DNA from 3 places in the Streptosporangium sp. NPDC002607 genome. Region 1 is predicted to be linked to each of the others. Evidence: riboswitches for the same ligand, from Rfam matches in the RefSeq annotation. Region 1 holds a riboswitch; each other region holds the start of a gene.

What was found. A riboswitch is a leader RNA that binds a small molecule or an ion and turns the genes downstream of it on or off. The one in region 1 is predicted to bind cobalamin.
Region 2: it holds a riboswitch for cobalamin, as region 1 does, so the genes downstream of both, metE (5-methyltetrahydropteroyltriglutamate--homocysteine S-methyltransferase) here and ACWD3H_RS00210 ((2Fe-2S)-binding protein) in region 1, are expected to answer to the same signal.
Region 3: it holds a riboswitch for cobalamin, as region 1 does, so the genes downstream of both, cobN (cobaltochelatase subunit CobN) here and ACWD3H_RS00210 ((2Fe-2S)-binding protein) in region 1, are expected to answer to the same signal.

What each region holds. Positions count from the first base shown of each region.
Region 1 is NZ_JBSFWD010000001.1:41,490-45,656, forward strand. It holds gene ACWD3H_RS00195 (NUDIX hydrolase family protein) at 1-78, shown strand, start outside; gene ACWD3H_RS00200 (hypothetical protein) at 313-555, shown strand; gene ACWD3H_RS00205 (leucine-rich repeat domain-containing protein) at 704-1,642, opposite strand; cobalamin riboswitch at 1,881-2,058, shown strand; gene ACWD3H_RS00210 ((2Fe-2S)-binding protein) at 2,097-2,876, shown strand; gene ACWD3H_RS00215 (SAM-dependent methyltransferase) at 2,922-3,740, opposite strand; gene ACWD3H_RS00220 (hypothetical protein) at 3,869-4,108, opposite strand.
Region 2 is NZ_JBSFWD010000024.1:123,214-127,380, forward strand. It holds gene ACWD3H_RS26030 (O-acetyl-ADP-ribose deacetylase) at 1-28, shown strand, start outside; gene ACWD3H_RS26035 (GNAT family N-acetyltransferase) at 127-1,137, opposite strand; cobalamin riboswitch at 1,197-1,414, shown strand; gene metE (5-methyltetrahydropteroyltriglutamate--homocysteine S-methyltransferase) at 1,517-3,766, shown strand; gene ACWD3H_RS26045 (hypothetical protein) at 3,974-4,167, shown strand, end outside.
Region 3 is NZ_JBSFWD010000009.1:74,677-78,843, forward strand. It holds gene ACWD3H_RS13250 (precorrin-8X methylmutase) at 133-759, opposite strand; gene ACWD3H_RS13255 (precorrin-3B synthase) at 756-2,174, opposite strand; cobalamin riboswitch at 2,189-2,390, shown strand; gene cobN (cobaltochelatase subunit CobN) at 2,426-4,167, shown strand, end outside.

The sequences.
Region 1 (4,167 bases):
CTGGTGCAGCAGGAGATGCTCGGCGGGCAGGGCACCCTCCTGAAGCAGGCCCTCGCCTACGTCGGCCGCCTTTCCTGACCTTCCGACGCTGGAAATCCCCGCCGGCGCGAGGAGAGCGGGCTGCTGTGCCCTCGTGGGACCAGGTCCGCCGACGCCCGCCCCGGCGGTGTTGTCGCGGTGCGGACCGCGCCGCCCGGACGGCGTTCTGGTACAGCATGCGCTGGTCCCAAGCCGATTGCAGCCGCCTCCAAGACGTCTCCAAGGCGATCGAGAGATCGTCGATCACTCTCAACGACGGAAGGAGGACCTCTCATGAACAGAAAGCACAAGGCCATCGCGGTCATCGCGATGTTCTTCGCACTCGGCGGTGCGCAGGCGCTCACCGCCGGTTCCGCCTTCGCCATGCCCCCCGTGTGCAACCCCATACATGACTGTGGCGAACCTGGACAGCACACCGGAGGCGGAGGTGGCACCCCAGTGCCGCCTCCCCCGCCGCCCCCGCCCCCGCCGCCGCCGCCGCCGCCGCCGCCGAGCACACCGGGTACTCCCCGCTGAGGTCCGCCGCCCGTCTCGGGCCCATCTTCAGATCCGCTGTACCCGTGAGTTGACGCGCCTTCGACCTTTGGCAATGGGTTCTCATTGCGAAGATCGATAGGAGGTTCATGGGATGCCGCCCCGACCCGGGCGGCATCCTCCTCGAAGCTCAGCGGGTGCGGCTGGCCAGGAAGCGGCGCCATTCCGGACGGGTTCGCGCGAGTGCTCGCAGCGAGGCCGGAACCTGGGGCCTGGGGTCGTTGCGGTCCAGGCGCAGTTCGGTGAGCGCGGTCAGCTCACCCAGCCACTCCGGCAGCTCGGCCAGCCGGTTTCCCTGCAGACCGAGCTTGGTCAGGGAGGTGAGAGCCCGCATCGACTCGGGAAGAGCGGTCAGCTTGTTACTGCTCAGGCTGAGGGACCTGAGGGCGGTGAGCCTGCCGATCGACTCCGGCAGCTCGGTCAGCCCGGTGTTCCACAGGCCGAGAGAGGTGAGGGCGGTGAGGTTCCCGATCGACTCCGGCAGGCCGGTCAGCGGGACGCTTCCCATATCGAGACGCTCCAGAGCGGTCAGCTCGCCCAGCCACGGAGAGAGGTCGGCGGGCCGGCTGTATGCCAGGTCCAACCAGGTGAGGGTGGTGAGGCGGGCCATCGACGCCGGGAAGCAGGCCGGCCCGGCGTACCACATGTGGAGCCTGGCGAGCCGGGTGAGGTCGCCGATCCACTCGGGCACCTCCTCCAGGTCATGGAGGTTGCTCAGGTGGAGTTCCGTGAGGCCGGTGAGCTCGCGCATCGAGTCGGGGAGGCGGCACAGTCCGGTCACCGAGACATCGAGGCGGACCAGTCCGGTCAGCTCGCCGATCCACTCGGGCAGGGCGGTCAGCGTACGGTTGCCCCCGAGGTAGAGCTCGGTCAGCGCGGGCAGGTCGGTCAGGAACCGGGGAAGCTCGGTCAACCAGTTGGACCTCAGGCGCAGCACCCGCAGGCCGGGAAGCTCGGCCACCTCCTCGGGCACCTGGGCCAACCCGAGACCCGACAGGTCCAACGTGTCAGATCCCTCGCGCAGGTACGTGTTCATCCGCCGCCGAGCGGTCCGAAGCACGGAATCCACTGCTGCCACCCTGATTCTCTCCTTGCCGTCAACAAGATGTGATCGGCGATCACGGTAGCGATGAGGACTTGCGACCCGGTTGTGGATCATTGAACTTGTCTCGTCCTCGGGGCGCGGGGCCGCTGGTCACAGCATGATCGCGAGTTGGGCAAGGTATCGCCGGTACGCGGTGAAAAGCGCGTCGCCGGAAGCGGTGGCTTCCTTGGGCAAGCCCTCCCACCGCGAATCACGCGGGCCGTGCGACCATGACAGCGAAGGTGACGGCGGAACGAGGAAGCCGGTGTGAACCCGGCGCGGTCCCGCCACTGTGATCGGCGAGCGGACCCCGATATCGCCACTGCCCGGGTACGGGTGGGAAGGCCGGGCGAGCTTGGACCCGAGAGCCAGGAGACTCACGCCGTCGCCTCCTCAGCGAAATTGGGGCGGAACTCCCCAAGAGAGGAAGGCGGTTGCCATGCCGTGCGACTCACGCGCCGGTGCTCCGCCCGGACTGCTGCCCGCCGCCCCGGCCGTGGTCGCCGGCGCGGTCGCCGACGTCCGCTCCATCGGCGGCTACTTCGGGATCGAGACAGGCGAGGCCGAGGCCGGATGGCGGCCGTTCACCGATCTGTGGACGGATCCGGGCGTCCTGGAGGCGAGAATCCACGACATGGCCGGACGGCTGGACACCACCGAGCACCGGGTGGCCGCCTCGATCCTGTTCCAGGGCCTGGCCGCCCGCCTGTGGTCACCGTCCATCGGCGCCGTGGTCGCGCACGACCTGCTCATCGACCTGGCCCCCGATCACCTGTACTGGCGGCCGGCCCCCGACCCGCTGCCGCTGCGAGCCACCCGGCTGTCCGGCTGGGGCGTCCGCGACCCCGCGCGGATCGCCGAACCGGTCTACCGCGGCATCATGGCCGAGATGCTGGAACCGCTCGCGGAGGCGGTCCGGCGGATCGTGAAGATCGCGCCGGGGCTGTTGTGGGGCAATGCGGCCTCCGCACTGGCCGGAACCATCGGCGCCTTCATCCACCGACGGCCCGACCTCAGCACGAAGGCCGTGCGGCTGGGCCGCGAACTGCTGGACCGGGATCTCCTGCGCGGCACCGGCGAACTGACCGAGCCCGTACCCGGCCGTCCCTTCTTCGTCCGTCGCAGTTGCTGCCTGTACTACCGCCTGCCCGGCGGCGGCATGTGCGGTGACTGCGTCCTGTTGCCGGCCCGCCGGCCACAAACCCGCCGCCCTGGCTGACGCTCTTCACTTCGCGCCTTCCCAGTCCAGTTCGCCTGGAGACGGTCAGCTACGTCCGACGACGCCGAGAATGCCCGGCTTGGTGAAGTCGACGGTGATCTTCTCTCCGTACTCGTCGTACTCGGAGCGCCACGCCTCGACCGGGACGATCCCCGGCTCCAGCAGCTCCATTCCACTCAGCAGCTCGGCCAGCTGTTCCGGGCCGCGCGAGGTGAGCGCCCCCGCGCTGGTCGAGCGGTAGACCTGCTGCCCGGCCTCGTGCACCTCGGCGCTGACGTTGGCCTCGAAGGCGTGCGTGACGATCAGATGGCTACCCGGGGCCAGCCGTTCGCGGATCGTGGTGATGATGTGGGCGACCAGGGCGTCGTCGGGAATGAAGTGCAGCATCGAGATCAGCAGCACCGCGACGGGCTGGGTGAAGTCGATGGCGCTCTCGATCTGCGGGTCCCTCAGGAGCTTCTCGGGTTCCCGCATGTCGCCCTGGATGACAGAGGTGAGGTGGTTGTCCTCCAGGAGCGCACGGCCGTGCACCAGGACGATGGGGTCGTTGTCGACATAGACCACCCGGGTGTCGGGCGTGATGCGATGGGCGACCTGGTGCACGTTGTCCTGCGTCGGCAGTCCCGACCCGATGTCGAGGAACTGCCGCACGCCCTGGCGCACGAGCAGCTCGACGACTCGCGAGAGGAACGCCCGGTTCGCCCGGGTCATCTCGCGGATACCGGGCACCACCCGCATGAACTGTTCCGCGGCCGCCCGGTCGGAGGCGAAGTTGTCCTTGCCTCCGAGGTAGTAGTCGTACATTCGAGCGACACTTGGGGTGTTCGGGTCGATACCCGCTGGAACAGCCTCTTGCTCGGACATGCCCTCACCCTTCTTCGCCTCCGGAGAGGATATGGGGAATCCGCAAGATAATGGATCTTTGCCGACAAACCATGTGCGACCACCTGCCAGGGCGAGCACGACCCCCGCACGCTCCGGAGTCCTGGGGCCTACCTGTGCAGCGAACTGGAGCTGTTCTCGGTGCTCCGGTAGCTCTGGTGACCGGGCACCCAGGTCCAGGTCTCCGTGCGGTCACCGTTCCTGACCGTCAGCGTGCCCGAGGGCTCGTAGTCCTCCGACAAGGGTGACCAGGGCGGCAGGGGTTCAGGATCGGCGTACGCGACCGGCGCGGTGAGCGCCACCGCCGAGGCGGCGAGAACGGCGGTGATGAGATAACGGACAATGAACATTTTCTCCCCCAGAAGGTACAAACGGTACGGCGGGGATATTTCCTCATAAAAGGCAAAGA
Region 2 (4,167 bases), on a different contig from region 1:
CTTCGAAAGGACGCTCGGCGCCGGGTGAGGGGTGGCGAACCACTGACACAAAGGCTGCCGTGCCTGCCTCTCCAACACACCGGTCGCCTGAGCTCGCCGGCGAAGCCTCCCAGCCCTAACGAACCCTCAGGTGCCGTGAGGGCCCCGGGGCCGGGCGTCGAGCACGCGGACCATGAGCCGTTCGTGGACGCCGGGGTCGTTGGTGTGCGGCTCGGACTCACCGGTGGCCTCGAAACCCAGGCGCCGGTACAGCCGGGCCGCCCCGTCGTTGCCGTCCACGACCCACAGCTGGATCTTCCGATGTCCGCGCTCGGCGGCCCACGCGACGACTTCCTCAACGAGCAGGGCACCGACCCCGGCGCCTCGCGCGGCCGGATCGACCCACATTCCGTACACCTCGACCGCCCCACCCCGGTCTTCGGGCACCCAGCCGCCGGCGACCCCGGCCACCCGGCCCTCAACGACCGCGACCGCCTTCACTCCGCGCTCCGGCAGCATCCCGGCACGCCACCGTGCCTCGTCGTACGCCTGTTCCCGCCCGAGCGAGGAGGAGAAGGCCTCCGGTGCGTCCGCCAGTGCCGCGAGCCGGACATCACGGAACGTCTTCCAGTCCTCGGTCGTCAGGCGACGGACCTCGGCCGGACCCATCTGGAATGCATCTCGGTGCCCGGTCAGGGCCAGCTCGCCGACGACCTGATCGCCGCTCTTCTCGCCGGTCGGGCGAAAGCCGAGCCGGAGGTAGAAGCGCTCGGGCCCGTGCTCTCCCGGAGCCCAGGTAACCGTCGCGCGGGTCTGCCCACGTCTGCGGACCTCCGCGCACACGGACTCCACCGCGAAGCGGCCATATCCCCGACCCTGCTGATCGGCGGCGATGTTCAGCCGCCAGATTCCACAGCGGGGCGTGTCATCCGGGTCGTCCGGGTTGAAACGGACCATGAAGAAGCCCATGACGAAGCCCACCAGCTGCTCGCCGTCGAAGATCAGTCGAGGCCAGGCGATCTCAGGCTGCGCGTACGCCTCGGCGAGTGACCACGCGACCGGGTCCACGAACTCCTCCTGGTCGGGTCGCACCTGCAGCCGGCACGCGGCCTCGACGTTGTCCGCGGTGACCTTCTCCAGGCGAAGCGACGAAGACATGCTGACAACCTACAGATCGTCTCCGAGAACTCAACGGGATAAATGCCGCCCGCCCGGTTAGACTCCTGGGCGCGGATGGTTCATCCAGGTCCCTGGGATCTGGATGTCGTAAGAGGGAACCCGGTGGGAATCCGGGACTGCCCCGCAGCGGTGAGTGGGAACGACCGCCGTCACCACGCACTGGGCCTTTGGGCCTGGGAAGCGACGGCCAGTAGGACATGCCTGTCCCAGGTGTGGCGCCCGCGAGTCCGAAGACCTGCCTCCGCCCGTGCGCCGTTCGGCGCGCGGTGGTCCGCGGCCTCGTGGGAGGGCCAGGGACGCGCGCCGCGCGCTCCTTCCCTCCTGCCCGGCCGCCCGTGGCTCAGCGAGGGAAGCTGCCATGCAAACGACGATCCTCGGATACCCCCGTATCGGGACACACCGGGAACTGAAATTCGCCACCGAGGACTACTGGGCCGGGCGCTCCGACGCCACCGCCCTGGCGAAGACGGCCGAGGTCCTGCGCCAGGAGGTCTGGACGGGCCTGCGCGACGCGGGCCTCGACACGATCCCGTCGAACACGTTCTCCCTCTACGACCAGGTACTCGACACCAGCGTCATGGTCGACGCGGTGCCCGGCCGTTACCGGCACCTGACCGGCCTGGACCGGTACTTCGCCATGGCCCGCGGCGTCCAGGACGTCCCGGCGCTGGAGATGACCAAGTGGTTCGACACCAACTATCACTACATCGTGCCCGAGGTGGGGCCGGACACCCGGTTCCGGCTGGCCGACGGGGCACGGTCCAAGCCGCTGGCCGAATACGCGGAGGCCAGGGCCCTGGGAGTGGAGACCCGCCCGGTGCTGGTTGGTCCCCTCACCTATCTGCTGCTCGCCAAGGCCTCGCCCGGCGCGCCCGCCGGATTCCGGCCTCTCGACCTGCTCGACGAGCTCGTCGAGGTCTACGCCGACCTGCTGGAACGGCTCGCCGGGGCGGGCGCACGGTGGGTACAGCTCGACGAGCCCGCCCTGGTCGCCGACCGGAACGCCGAGGAGATCGCCGCGCTCGCCCGCGTCTACGAACACCTCGGCGAGCTGCCCAACAGGCCCCGGATCCTGGTGGCGACCTACTTCGGTACGGTCGCCGCGGACGCGCTGCGCATGCTGGCCGCAACCCGTGTCGAGGCGGTCGGTCTGGACTTCGTCGCCGGGCCGGGAAACCTCGGCGTGCTCGCCTCCGTCGGCGGACTACCCCGCAAGACCGTCGTCGCCGGGGTGGTGGACGGCCGCAACGTGTGGCGTACCGACGTTCAGCGGGCGAAGGCGACCTGCGCGGTCCTGCTCGGCCTGGCCGACCAGGTCGAGGTGAGCACCTCCTGCTCGCTGCTACACGTCCCGCTCGACCTGGACGCCGAGACCGCGCTGGCCCCGGCCGTCCGGGGTCGTCTGGCCTTCGCCCGGCAGAAGGTCGCCGAAGTCGTCGCCCTCGGCCGGGCCTCGCGTTCCGACGCCCCCGGCCCGCTCCCCGCCGCCGAGACCGAGGCTGCCACGGTCGACCACCGGGTCCGGGCCCGTCTCGACATGCTCGGTGACGGCGTCCGCCGTGGCGACCGGGCCGCGAGGTTCGCCGCCCAACGGGCCGCGCTACGCCTGCCGGATCTGGCGACCACGACCATCGGCTCGTTCCCGCAGACCCCCGAGATCCGCAAGGCCCGCGCCGCCCACAAGGCCGGGCAGCTCACCCACGCGGCCTACCAGCAGGCCATGAGGGAGGAGGTCGAGCGGGTGATCGCCCTGCAGGAGGAACTCGGCCTGGACGTCCTCGTCCACGGCGAGCCCGAACGCAACGACATGGTGCAGTACTTCGCCGAACGGCTCGACGGATATGCCGCCACCGATCACGGCTGGGTCCAGTCCTACGGGTCGCGCTGCGTCCGTCCGCCGATCCTGCACAGCGATGTCTTCCGGCCGGAGCCGATGACGATCGGCTGGGCCACCTACGCGCAGTCCCTCACCGACAAGCCCGTCAAGGGCATGCTCACCGGCCCGGTCACCATGCTCGCCTGGTCGTTCGTCCGCGACGACCAGCCCCTGGCCGACACCGCCCGCCAGGTCGCCCTCGCCCTCCGCGACGAGATCCACGATCTGGAGGCCGCAGGAATCCGCATCATCCAGGTCGACGAGCCCGCCCTGCGCGAGCTCCTGCCGCTCCGCGGGGACGAGCACGCCGCCTATCTGGCCTGGGCCGTCGGCGCGTTCCGGCTGGCCACCTGCGGAGTCGCCGACTCCACCCAGATCCACACCCACATGTGCTACTCCGAGTTCGGGGAGATCATCGGTGCGATCGGCGACCTCGACGCCGACGTCACCAGCGTCGAGGCCGCCCGCTCCGACATGGAACTCGTCGCCGACCTGCGCGACGCCGGCTACCAGAGCGGCATCGGCCCAGGCGTCTACGACATCCACTCGCCCCGCGTCCCGTCCTCCGAGGAGATCGAGCAGAACCTGCGGCGCGCCCTTCAGGCCGTCGACCCGGCCCGCCTGTGGGTCAACCCCGACTGCGGCCTGAAGACCCGCGGCTACCCCGAGACCAGTGCCTCCCTGCGCAACATGGTCACCGCCGCCATGGCTCTCCGCGTGCCGCAGGACTGACACCGGGTCGCTCGCCCCATCGCCGGTGCCCGGCGGTGGGGCGAGTCTCCGGGATCGGAAACCGGCCGGCAGCACGGCCTTCAGCTCCGGCGCCATCGTCCTGGACCACCGCCCGGCCGCCTGACAACCACCGAAGCCGCCACGGGACAACCCTCCTCTGGACGCAAACGATCAAAAGATGGCAGTGTTTGGGCAAAGGGGGGCGATGTGCGGGTTGAGGACTTGTCCGACGCTGAGCGCCGGATATGGGAGGCGTTTCCACTTGGGGAGGAGGTCGACTTCACCACCGGGAAGCCGGAGGAGGACGACCCGGCGGCAGGGGCGGCCTGGGACGAGGGGCGGACGGTCCGGGCCAGGGTGATCGCCGTCCTGCTGATGAGCGAGGAGCCCCCTCGGTCGCA
Region 3 (4,167 bases), on a different contig from region 1:
CCAACCCCGTACAGGCACCCGAGATCCCCGCTCAACCCGCTCACTCCTCCTCACCCGCGATCACGTTGACGGCAGCCGCCGCCACCGCGAGCCCAACCCCGTACAGGCACCCGAGATCCCCGCTCAACCCGCTCACTCCTCCTCGCTCGCGATCGCGTTGACGGCGGCCGCCGCCATCGCGCTGCCGCCCCTGCGTCCGTGCACCACCAGGTGGTCGAGTCCGGCCGGGTGCTCGGCCAGGGCCAGCTTCGACTCCGCGGCCCCGATGAAGCCGACCGGCACGCCCAGCACCGCGGCCGGGCGTCCGGCCCCCTCCTCGACCAGTTCGAGCAGGCGGAACAGCGCGGTCGGCGCGTTGCCGATCGCGACCACCGCGCCGTCGAGCCGGTCGCGCCACAGTTCCAGCGCCGCGGCGCTGCGGGTGGTGCCCAGCCGCAGCGCCAGCTCCGGGACCCGCGGGTCGCCGAGTGTGCAGATCACCTCGTTCGCCTTCGGAAGCCGTCGCCTGGTGACACCGGAGGCGACCATCATGGCGTCGCACAGCACGGGCGCGCCGTCGCGCAGCGCCTCGCGCGCCGCCGTGACGACTCCCGGCGACCACGCGAGGTCGTCGACGAGGTCGACCATGCCGCAGGCGTGCACCATGCGGACCGCGACCTGGGCGACGCCCGGCGGCATGCCGCCGAGGTCCGTCTCCGCGCGGATGGTGGCGAAGGAGCGGCGGTAGATCTCCGCCCCGTCCCTGATGTAGTCGATCACGTTCCCTCTCTGGTCGCCGCCACCGCGGCGCTCGTCTGCTCGGCGTCGGCGAACGTACGGCTCACGCCGTCCGCCTCGACGCGGTATCCGTCTCCGGTCGCGACCACGTCCACGACCCGGCCGCGCGGGCGTCCGCACCGCCGCTCGCAGCCCGACCAGTGCACGGGGAGCGCACGGGTGCGGCCCCGCGAGGGGTGGACGTCATCAGGACCGTCCGCATCGAACTCGGAACCGGTGCCGCCGTTCGCGCGCACACCCGCATGGACGTCGGCGTGGACGTCGGCGAGGGCCTTGGCGCATCCGGGCCGGCCGGCGCAGGCGGTCAGGCCCAGCCACGGCGACGCCGGGTCGCCGACCAGGCCCGCGGCCGTGAGCGTCGCCCGCAGGCCGTCGGCCTCCGGCGGCGGCAGGTCGGGGACGACGATCGTCCGCCACGGCGTCACCCGGACCTCTCCCCCGCCGTGCTCGGCCGCCTGGGCGAGCGCCTCCAGCTGGGCCGCCGTGAGCCGTCCGAGCGCGGCGAGAACGGTGAGGGCCGACCTTCCGTCACGCTGCGCGGCGACCCCGATTGTGCCGCTGTCCACCGTTCGCGCCCGTCGTACGGCGGGGGCGGACAGCCGGAGAGCCGGCTCCGCCCCGAGCCCGCGGGCCGAGACCCGTACTGGGCCGTCGGTCAGCTCGGCGAGCCGCCACGCGCCCGACCCCTGCTCGGCGCGCTCGGCCAGGAACGCCTCGGCGACCGCGAGCATGCCGGTGACGGCGGAGGAGACGGGTGCGCGCAGCCCCAGGTCGGCACCGGCGAGCAGCAGCGCCACCTCGGAGACGTCCGCCGAGGCGTCCACCGGATCGACCGGCAGCAGCGTGACGTCCGCGCCGAGAGCCGCCATGTCGCCCGAGCCGTCGTCGAGCGCGAAGAGGAACCGGCCGGGCAGGTCGGCGAGCACGGGCCGGGCGCGGAGTTCCCCGTCCAGCTCGGACACGAGCGGACGGACGTCGAGCAGGCTCGCGGGTGCCCGCCCGGCCAGGGGTGAGGCCACGATGTTGCGTACCCGCTCATGCGTGGCCGACGGTAGCAGCCCGGCGGCGGCCAGCCGCACGGCGAAGTCGGATGCCGGGGAAAGCCGCCGGCCGTCGTCCGGAACGCGCGTGTCGTCGCGTGCCGGGTGCACGACGGGAAGGGGCTCGCCGTCCTGCGGCGGGAGGCCGCGTACCTGGAGGTTCGCCCGGGAGGTCAGCTCGATCACGCCGGATCCGAGCTCCCGGGCGGCGGCGGCGACCACGCGGAGCTGACGCGCCGTGAGCGCCCCGCCGGGAACCCGGATCCGCGCCAGGCCGCCGTCGGCCGCGGCGTGCACCTGGAGCGCTCCGGGACACGCGTCGGCCCGGGTTCTTCCGGGAGGGTCGGTTATTGACACGCAGTGGATGGTAGCTCCCATTTCTTTACGGATGTCCGCCTGGCATAGTGTGACCTAGGCGACGGCGCAGGGAGGAAGCCGGTGTGAAACCGGCGCGGTCCCGCCACTGTAACCGGGGAGCGAACCCCACCGAAGGCCACGGTCCGGCAACGGACGGGAAGGCCGGGGTGAGCGTTGATCCGGGAGCCAGGAGACTCCTGCCGTCGCGATGACGACGACCCGGGGCGAGGACCCCGAGGGAGGACTTCTGCATGCGTTCCGTGCCGCCCACCCCGCGATCGGCCGTGCCACCCGCGCCGCCTGCCGTCCTGCTGCTGTCGACCTCCGACACCGACCTGCTCAGCGCGCGGACGAGCGGTGCGAACTACCGGCTCGGCAACCCGGCGAGGCTGTCCGCCGAGGACCTGCCCGCGCTGACCGAGGGCACGGACCTCGTGGTCGTGCGACTGCTCGGCGGACGCCGGGCATGGCAGGACGGGCTGGACGCGCTGCTCGCCGACCGGCGGCCCGTCGTGATCCTCGGTGGTGAGCAGGCCCCCGACGCCGAGCTGATGGAGCTGTCCACGGTGCCCGGCGGGGTCTGCGCCGAGGCGCACGCCTACCTCGCGCACGGCGGTCCGGCGAACCTGGCCCAGCTGCACGCCTTCCTCTCCGACACGGTGCTGCTCACCGGGTACGGCTTCGCCCCGCCCGCGCCCACCCCGAGCTGGGGCCCCCTCGAACGTGTCGTGCGACGCACCGAGGGCCCCGTCATCGGCGTGCTCTACTACCGCGCGCACCACGTCGCGGGCAACACCGCCTTCGTCGAGACGCTCTGCCTGGCCATCGAGGAGGCGGGCGGCCAGGCCCTGCCCGTCTACTGCGGTTCCCTGCGCAGCGCCGAGCCCGACCTGTTCGACACGCTCCGGGCCGCGGACGCCCTGGTGGTCACCGTGCTCGCCGCCGGGGGCACCCGCCCGGCGACCGCCTCGGCGGGCGGGGACGACTCCGCGTGGGACGTCGGCGCGCTCGCCGAGCTGGACGTGCCGATCCTGCAGGGCCTCTGCCTGACCACGGGAAGGGACGCCTGGCGGGAGAACGACGACGGCCTGTCCCCGCTCGACGCGGCCTCCCAGGTGGCGATCCCCGAGTTCGACGGGCGGATCATCACCGTGCCGTTCTCCTTCAAGGAGGTCGACGACGAGGGCCTGACCGTGTACGTGGCCGATCCCGAGCGGGCCTCGCGGGTGGCCGGCATCGCGGTACGGCACGGCCTGCTCCGGCATGTCCGGGCACCGGAACGGCGGATCGCGGTGATGCTGTCGGCGTACCCGACCAAGCACTCCAGGATCGGCAACGCGGTCGGCCTGGACACCCCCGCCAGCGTGGTCAGGCTGCTCACGGCCATGACGGAGGCCGGGTACGACCTCGGAGACGGTTTCCCCGGCGTGGCGGAGCGGGACGGCGACGCGCTGATCCACGCGCTGATCGCGGCGGGCGGCCAGGACCGGAACTGGCTCACCGAGGAGCAACTGGCCGCGAACCCGGTGCGGATCCCGGCCGCGCGCTACCGGGCGTGGTTCGAGACGCTGCCCGAGGACCTGCGGCACGGCATCGAGGCGCACTGGGGGCCGCCGCCGGGCGAGTTGTTCGTCGACCGGAGCCGCGATCCCGACGGCGAGATCGTGCTGGCCGCGCTGCGCGCGGGCAACCTCGTGGTGATGGTCCAGCCGCCGCGCGGCTTCGGGGAGAACCCGGTCGCCATCTACCACGACCCCGACCTGCCGCCGAGCCACCACTATCTGGCCGCCTACCGGTGGCTGGCCGACGACTTCGGCGCGCACGCGATCGTGCACGTCGGCAAGCACGGCAACCTGGAGTGGCTGCCCGGCAAGTCGGCGGGGATGTCGGCCTCCTGCGGCCCCGACGCGGCGCTCGGCGACCTGCCGCTGGTCTACCCGTTCCTGGTGAACGACCCCGGTGAGGGCACGCAGGCCAAGCGGCGGGCGCACGC